Regions from separate parts of the Rahnella sp. 2050 genome, predicted to be linked through region 2. Evidence: predicted binding sites of a transcription regulator. Region 2 holds the regulator's gene; the other holds the start of a gene.
What was found. The regulator LexA, encoded in region 2, represses DNA repair genes until DNA is damaged. The targets are predictions, from matches to a motif close to TNCTGTATGTACATACAGNA.
Positions count from the first base shown of each region.

Region 1: the regulator LexA is predicted to act here: its motif matches at 2,751-2,770, upstream of uvrB (excinuclease ABC subunit UvrB).

Region 1 is NZ_JBEPKE010000002.1:1,178,959-1,183,392, reverse strand. Features, by position in the region: gene ABIC79_RS12765 (isochorismatase family protein) at 1-143, opposite strand, end outside; gene ABIC79_RS12760 (VF530 family protein) at 184-552, opposite strand; gene uvrB (excinuclease ABC subunit UvrB) at 619-2,625, opposite strand; gene ABIC79_RS12750 (ABC transporter ATP-binding protein) at 3,782-4,434, shown strand, end outside.
Region 2 is NZ_JBEPKE010000002.1:27,816-32,249, forward strand. Features, by position in the region: gene plsB (glycerol-3-phosphate 1-O-acyltransferase PlsB) at 1-839, opposite strand, end outside; gene ABIC79_RS07365 (diacylglycerol kinase) at 957-1,325, shown strand; gene lexA (transcriptional repressor LexA) at 1,445-2,053, shown strand; gene dinF (MATE family efflux transporter DinF) at 2,352-3,716, shown strand; gene ABIC79_RS07380 (CsbD family protein) at 3,906-4,115, shown strand; gene zur (zinc uptake transcriptional repressor Zur) at 4,274-4,434, opposite strand, start outside.

The DNA.
Region 1 (4,434 bases), 1.2 Mb from region 2:
TCAGCGTGCTGAATGAAAATAACCCGCCCTGCCCGGTCAATCAGCTGATTAATGCGCTCAGCCCGTCCGCTGCGGTCATAACGCGGGGAAGCGAACACCCCGTTTTGCATATCCACCACGATAAGAACATGTTGCTCTGACACGATCCTTCCCCTCAAATGAACAGAATGAAATGCGCCTAAATTACTTTTTCACCAGCGGATGGTTATTCCACGGGCTGTCGGCAGCCGGTTTGGCGGTGCTGACTTTTGGCTTTTGCGGAGCCTGTGCTGAGAGCGGTGTGCGGCGCTTGCTGCGGGTCATATCCGGGCGCAGATGACCTTCAATGAAATCCAGATACAGCGTTTCCACTTCCTTACGCGCCCACGGCGTGCGGCGCAGAAATTTCAGGCTGGATTTCACACTCGGGTCGCTTTTGAAGCAGTTGATATTCACCTGCGAGGCCAGCGCCGGCCAGCCAAAGTTATCCACCAGCGTTGTCAGCAGTTTTTCCAGCGTGACGCCGTGCAGCGGATCTTTCGCTGCGCCAGGGTTTTGTGGTGTATCAGTCATTGGCTCGCTCTTCGTTAAAATGTCTGGGTCATGATTTTTAAGCCGCGCAGTCTACCACCCTTCTCGTTACGAAATCGCAATAAACTGCTCACGCAAGGCATGCAACTCGTCGCGCGTGTTGGCCGCCTCTTCGAATTCCAGATTTTGCGCGTGCGCATACATCTTGCTTTCCAGCTCTTTGATGCGTTGCTCCAGCGCTTTCGGCGTAAGCGATTTGAAGGTTTGCGCCGCTTCGGCATCGCGTTTGTCTTTGTTCTTTTTGGTTTTCGGCTGACCGAGTTGCAGGATGTCGGAGATCTTCTTGTTCAGCCCCATCGGCGTGATGCCGTTTTCGAGGTTGTACGCTTCCTGTTTGGCGCGACGTCGTTCAGTTTCTTCAATGGCGCGGGCCATTGAATTGGTAATTTTATCGCCATACAGAATCGCTTTACCGTTGAGGTTACGCGCCGCACGGCCGATGGTCTGGATAAGCGAACGTTCAGAACGCAGGAAGCCTTCCTTGTCCGCATCGAGAATCGCCACCAGCGACACTTCCGGCATGTCCAGCCCTTCGCGCAGTAAGTTGATGCCGACCAGCACGTCAAATTCCCCCAGACGCAAATCGCGGATAATCTCGACGCGCTCGACGGTATCGATATCAGAGTGCAGGTAACGCACCTTCTCGCCGTGTTCTTCCAGATACTCAGTCAGATCCTCGGCCATACGCTTGGTGAGCGTGGTGACCAGCACACGCTCGTTAATCGCCACACGCTTGCGGATTTCAGACAGCAGGTCATCAACCTGCGTGGTTACCGGTCGCACTTCGATGATCGGATCCAGCAAACCGGTCGGACGCACGACCTGATCGACCACATCGTCACCGGATTTCTCCAGCTCGTATTTGCCCGGCGTGGCCGAGACATAAATACTTTGCGGCGCCAGGGCTTCGAATTCCTCAAAGCGCATCGGGCGGTTATCCAGCGCCGAAGGCAGGCGGAAACCGTATTCCACCAGCGTTTCTTTACGCGAGCGGTCGCCTTTGTACATACCGCCGATTTGCGGAATGGTGACGTGCGATTCATCGACAATCAGCAGGCCGTCAGCCGGCAAATAATCAAACAGCGTCGGCGGCGGCTCGCCCGGCCCGCGGCCAGACAGATAACGTGAGTAGTTTTCGATACCGGAGCAATAACCCAGCTCGTTCATCATTTCGAGATCAAACTGCGTACGCTGGCTGATGCGCTGTTCTTCCAGCAATTTGTTGTTGGCCAGCAACACTTTGCGGCGATCCGCCAGTTCGACTTTAATTTCTTCCATCGCCTGCACAATACGTTCGCGTGGCGTGACGTAGTGCGTTTTCGGGTAGATGGTGAAACGCGGCACTTCATGCTGCACCTGGCCTGTCAGCGGATCAAACAGCGAAAGGCGTTCAACTTCCTGATCAAATAACTCAATGCGCAGCGCCAGATCGTCCGATTCCGCCGGGAACACATCAATCACTTCGCCACGCACGCGGAAAGTACTGCGCTGGAAAGCCTGATCGTTGCGTGCATATTGCAGTTCCGCCAGACGACGCAGGATCGAACGCTGATCGATAATCATCCCTTTGGTCAGGTGAAGCATCATTTTCAGGTATAAGTCCGGGTCGCCCAGACCGTAAATCGCAGAAACAGAGGCCACCACAATGACATCGCGCCGTTCGAGCAGCGCTTTGGTGGCAGAAAGACGCATCTGCTCAATGTGTTCGTTCACCGAGGCGTCTTTTTCGATAAAGGTATCGGAACTCGGAACATACGCCTCAGGCTGATAATAGTCATAGTAAGAGACGAAATATTCGACGGCGTTTTCCGGGAAGAACTCTTTCATCTCGCCGTATAACTGTGCGGCCAGCGTTTTGTTGGGGGCAAGCACCATCGTCGGACGGTTCAGATCCGCAATCACATTCGCCACGGTAAAGGTTTTTCCTGAACCGGTTACCCCGAGCAATGTCTGGTGCGCCAGTCCGTTCTCCAGCCCTTCTTCCAGACGGCGTATTGCCTCAGGCTGGTCACCTGACGGTTTAAATTCGGAATGCAGTTTGAACTCTTTACTCATGACGGGCTACCTGACTGAAATGGGAATGCATAGGGCCGTGCGCGCTGAACGGGTGAACAGTTTGCGGAAAAATAGTATGAAAGACTTCGCGATTTTTGCCAGCCCTGATTTTACCTTCGCTATAATACTGTATATAAAACCAGCTTCCAATCGATAAAAAGTGTTGGCGTTTTAACGTGCTGTCGATGCTGCACTTTTTTAGGATATGACGAATGAGAATTCTCACCATCAGATGACATTTTTTCCCAAAATCCGCATTCCCTCCATTTTCTGACCACAGGTTGACGAAGATTGACACAACTATGACGAACGAATTACGGCTGTATTGCTTTTAACTAACTCGTTGATTAAAAACAGTATCATTAAAAAGCTGCGAATACGGGCAAACTAAGCGGAACCCGCATGCTGACTCGTCTGTAGCAACTTTTCTCACTCTCATGCACAAGGTTATCCACAGGAATAGTGGATAAGTCCCAGCACGCCCCGCGCTGCGGGAGTTGGTAAAAAACTGAATTTTGCCTTCCGTGGGTCTGAAAGGTCTTTTTTAGTTATTTTTTATCTTTTTTATCTCCTTATTTATGCCTATTTTGCCTAAATTTCTGGGCTGATGTTTCTTGCAAAAAACAAAAGTGCATCTCACCAGAATTTTTTGCTCACGTTTGTCCATGTGTTTGCACCAAAAACAGTGAAGACGGCACTGGCAAAGTGCAGGTCACCGTGGACTACTCCTTATGGGGTAATCTCAAAAACCTCAGAAATGCTAATGAATAATCCGAAATCATCAGCGGCGCGCCTGTTAACACCCCTGTAACTTCTCTTTCCCTGGCCGTTTTTACAAACTTGGCCTGAGAGTTGCAACGTCTCTGCATGTGGAGGTTGCGACAGCCGGAACTGCTTTTTTCGCCCCGCCATAAAAAATGAGAATTTCCCTGCTTTCAGGCAGGAAAAATCATTTTTAGCGCAAGGAAATGCCCCTTAACCCCATTTATCACTGATTAAGGGGGATTTATCTGTAATTGATGCTGTCAGGTTAGCCGTCAACAAACGGAATTAAATTCTGCGTTGGGGCATTAACAGCGGAACATAAATGTCAGAAATATGACAGTGGCCGTCAAAATGAAGTTCAGCGGAAGGCTCCGTGCGGGAGGGAGGTCTGATGTTAAGTGTAAAATCAGTTAATCAGTATTATGGGCAAAAACATATTCTGTGGGATATCAATCTCGAACTGTACCGCGGTCAATGTACCTGCCTGATCGGGCGAAATGGCGTGGGAAAAACCACGCTGGTGAACTGCATCATGGGGCATCTTCCGGTGAAAAGCGGCGCCATCTCCTGGCAGTCGCGTGACGAAGAGCCGCAAAGTCTGCTGAATTTGCCGGTCGAAAGCCGCGCGCAAATGGGGATTGGTTATGTGCCACAGGGACGGCAGATTTTTTCGCAGATGAGCGTCGATGAAAACCTGCAAATCGCCATGATGGCCAGCCGGAATAAGACCCGTCGCGTGCCGGAAGAGGTGTATGACCTGTTTCCGACATTAAAGGAGATGGGGGCGCGCAAAGCCGGTGAGCTCGATGAAAGCCAGCAGCAGCAACTGGCAATCAGTCGTGCGCTGGTTCAGGAACCTGAATTACTGATTCTGGATGAACCGACCGAGCACACCAGCGCATCGATGGCGGCAAACATGGGCAATATCATTCACCGCCTGAACCGTGATCTCGGCCTGACATTGTTGCTGGTCGGTCATAAACTGCCGTTCATCCGCAGCGTTGCCGACCGGTTCTGCCTGGTCGACGGCGGACGCAACATCGC
Region 2 (4,434 bases):
TTGTACAAACGGTTCCACGTCCAGCTCAGCACACGGTCAGAGAGGCGCACGGCTTCATAAGAGAAGTCAGCGGCAATCTCTTCCATCAGGGCGATGGCGTTTTGTTGGGCTTTTTCGTGGGAAATTTTCTTGCTGCGGGCTTCGTCTTCAATCGCTTTCTCAATGGCTTTTGAGGCCAGCAATTTATTGAACAAATCCTGACGTGCCGGAAGGCGCGGACCAACCGCAGCCAGACGCTGACGGGAGAAATGCATCCGCGCCACACGTGCCAGTTTTTGAGCAATCGTCTTATCTGTGCCGTGTTCCGTCGCCATATAACGCAGGGAAACGGTATTGGAGAAACGGACGAAACTGTCCCGCCCCAGCCACAGCACAGCGAAAAATTTCTGGATACCGTTCAGCACGCGCAGATGCGGCGTGTCGTCCTGACCTTCACGGCCCGGTGCACGACCAAACATTACCGACACCGGCAACATCTGAATGTCTAAATCCGGATTATTGCGGTGCAAATCAAGGTAGTCGTGGAACAGCTTTACGGATTCCTGCTTCGGCGTGTAATAAGAGAATACGCGCGGGCCTTCGGCTATAAAGACATGGCTTGGTAGCAGGGTGCCGTCAATTTCCAGCGGAATAAGAGGATCAGGCAGATTCTGCGCCAGACATTGCGCACGCAACGTCAGCAAATCGGCTTTGGAATTATAAGGTAATACGTACAAAATCGGCCGCGTCGGGTCTAAATGCAACTCGGTAACCGGATCTGAAGGTATGACCTTGCTCTTTACCAGCAATGAGAGTGGTAAATTCAATAATGTGTAATAAAGTCTACGCCAACCTGACATAAAAACGTGAAGCCTCTTGTTAGCAATTTCGCCGCAAGGATACCAGAAAGATCCGTGGAGATCTGTGGTCATATAAAAGCTAAAATGCTGCAAACACTCTAAGGATCAGTACCCGAAATGGCGAACCAAGTCACCGGATTTACCCGAATTTATAAAGCGGCCGGCTATTCCTGGAAAGGATTCAAAGCGGCATGGCAAAACGAAGCGGCATTTCGCCAGGAGGCCAGCGTCGCTATCCCGTTAATTTTGCTATCTTTCTGGCTTGATGTCAGCACCATTGAACGTATCCTGCTGGTGGGATCCGTCGTGCTGGTCTGTGTCACGGAGTTGCTCAACAGCGCGGTGGAATGTGCAATAGACCGCATCGGGCCTGAGTTTCATGTGCTTTCTGGTCGCGCAAAAGATATCGGCTCTGCTGCCGTACTTCTGACCATCATATTGGCGATTTTTGTCTGGGTCAGCATCTTTTGGTCGCGATGGTTCTGATTTGGAATCTGCATTCCAGGAATCAACGTTATGCCCTGTTTTTATTCAATCTTAGGTTTTCATTGACCGTTTAGCTGTATATACTCACAGCAAGACTGTATAAACAACCAGGGGGCGGAATGAAAGCTTTAACGACCAGACAACAAGAGGTCTACGACCTTATTCGCGATCATATCTCCACCACCGGTATGCCACCAACCCGCGCAGAGATTGCATCACGTCTGGGGTTCCGTTCTCCCAATGCGGCGGAAGAGCATCTTAAAGCGCTGGCGCGTAAAGGTGTTATTGAGATTGTTTCCGGTGCATCACGCGGCATTCGTCTGCTGATGGAAGAAGAAGAAGGTTTACCGCTGATTGGCCGCGTTGCCGCCGGTGAACCGCTGCTGGCGCAGCAACATATCGAAGGGCACTATCAGATCGATCCGGCAATGTTTAAGCCGAGCGCCGATTTCCTGCTGCGTGTCAGCGGTATGTCGATGCGTGATATTGGTATCCTTGACGGCGATCTGCTGGCCGTGCATAAAACGCAAGACGTGCGTAATGGTCAGGTTGTGGTGGCCCGTATTGATGATGAGGTCACCGTGAAACGCCTGAAAAAACAAGGCAGTGTGGTGCAGTTATTGCCTGAGAACAGCGAGTTTCAGCCGATCGTGGTGGATTTGCGCGAGCAGAATTTCAGCATTGAAGGCTTAGCCGTAGGTGTTATCCGCAACGGCGACTGGATCTGACCTTCGTACTTCGAGCTATCTCTGCGTTGGCTGCCTTCGCGAACCCCGGTCACATACTTGTGTATGCTCCCGGCGTTCGCTTAGTTGCCGCCTTGATATAACGCGAATTACTCGGTCAGATATGACTAAGTCAGAAATTGCTGTGTCAGATAGACAAGACTAAAACTAATTGAATATGGATGGCGGCCGCCTCTGGCATCCATGTGAATTCAAAGAGAAATGCGTTTCTCTCATCATCGCCCCTTTCGGGGCGATGTCATTTACAGGCATAACCTGAACCTCCGGCATGAGATTCTCTATGCAACATCATTCCCTGCGACACACACTCAAAAACACCTTTTTAAGCCCTGCCGATAAAGCGCTCTGGATGCTGGCATTGCCGATGATTTTTTCCAATATCACGGTGCCGCTCCTCGGCCTGGTGGATACCGCAGTGATCGGTCATCTCGACAGCCCGGATTATCTCGGCGGCGTGGCTGTGGGTTCGATGATCACCACTTTCCTTTTTATGCTCTTACTGTTTCTGCGGATGAGTACCACCGGCATGACCGCTCAGGCGCTGGGCGCGAAAGATAATCAGCTTCTGGCGCGTGCTTTTGTACAACCCTTCCTTCTGGCTGTACTGGCGGGCGTCATTATTGTGGTATTCCGTCATCCGCTGATGGAGCTGGCGTTTCACATTGTCGGCGGCAGCCAGCCCGTGCTTGAACAGGCGAGGCTGTTTATCGAAATCCGCTGGTTCAGCGCCCCGGCTTCATTGGCGAATCTGGTGATCCTCGGGTGGTTGCTCGGCATTCAGTACGTTCGCGGGCCGGTGATTTTGCTGATTGCCGGGAATTTGCTGAATATCATTCTGGATCTGTGGCTGGTGATCGGGCTGGGCTGGAACGTGCGTGGCGCAGCCATGGCGACGGCAAGCTCCGAGTATTTCACGCTACTCATCGGGCTGTATTTCGTCTGGCGGGTGATGAAACGACGCGGTATCACCGGCGCAGAAATCACCTCCGCGTGGCGTGGTAATTTGCGCCGTCTTCTCGGGCTTAACCGCGACATCATGCTGCGCTCATTACTGTTGCAGCTTTGCTTTGCATCGCTGACCGTTCTGGGCGCGCGGCTGGGCAGCCACATTGTGGCGGTCAACGCCGTGTTGATGAACCTGCTGACATTTACCGCGTTTGCACTTGACGGTTTTGCTTATGCTATCGAAGCGCATTCCGGTGAGGCATTCGGTGCCCGCAACCGCGAAAAACTGCTGAATGTCTGGCATGCCGCGTGTCGTCAGGCCGGGCTGGTTGCGCTGTTTTTTGCTCTGATTTACGCGCTGGCGGGTGGGGCGATCATTGATGCGCTGACATCATTACCGGAATTGCGTGAGCTGGCGGACCGATATCTTGGCTGGCAAATTATACTGCCGCTGGTGGCTGTCTGGTGCTATTTGCTTGATGGCATGTTTATCGGCGCAACGCGTGGGCGGGATATGCGAAACAGCATGCTGGTGGCGGCGCTGGGGTACGGGCTGACATTGTTCACTTTACCGCTGCTGGGCAATCATGCGTTGTGGCTGGCGCTGACGGTATTCCTCGGGTTACGCGGGATTTCACTGGGCTGGATATGGCGTCGTTACTGGCGGCATGACACATGGTTTTCGTCTCCGTCGCACTGATTTTTCAGCTATTTTCAAAGAAATAAGCGCAGCTTTGTCGTTATTTCATGCTTTAGATTAATCCTAATAGTGGTTTTTATCCCTGTTTAAGGAGGATTAATCGAGATTCTCTACTAACCTTTAAAGTGTTAAGGACGAGCTGCAAGACGAAATGCAGTTCATAAAACCCAAGGTAACAGGAGATATTTTATGAATAAGGACCAAGCCGACGGTAACTGGAAGCAGTTCAAAGGGAAAGTGAAAGAACAATGGGGCAAACTGACTGATGACGACCTGACAGTGGTTGAAGGTAAACGTGATCAGTTAGTCGGTAAAATTCAGGAGCGTTACGGCTATCAAAAAGATCAGGCCGAGAAAGAGCTCAATGAATGGGAAACCAAAAACAAATATCACTGGTAAGACGCGACTCCCCCTCGCGTGCCAGTGACGTATCCTGAGATTTAGCTGCTCCTACCCGGAACGCTTCAGGATACGGGTACACGGATGTACCCAACCTCTTCTCTGTACAAAACATCCTCCTCTTACGAGTCACCTTCAAAACCTTAAAACCCGATCATTCAGCGTTTTTTCACCACAATACTGTGGTCGTGATCGCAATGGTCATGGCTGTCGCAGGTTTCTACTACTTTGCATTCTGCACATAAGCCATGCGCTTCAACGACGGAATGGCGAAGCTCAAATCCGGATTCTAATGACAGTTTTGCCAGACGCTCTTCAA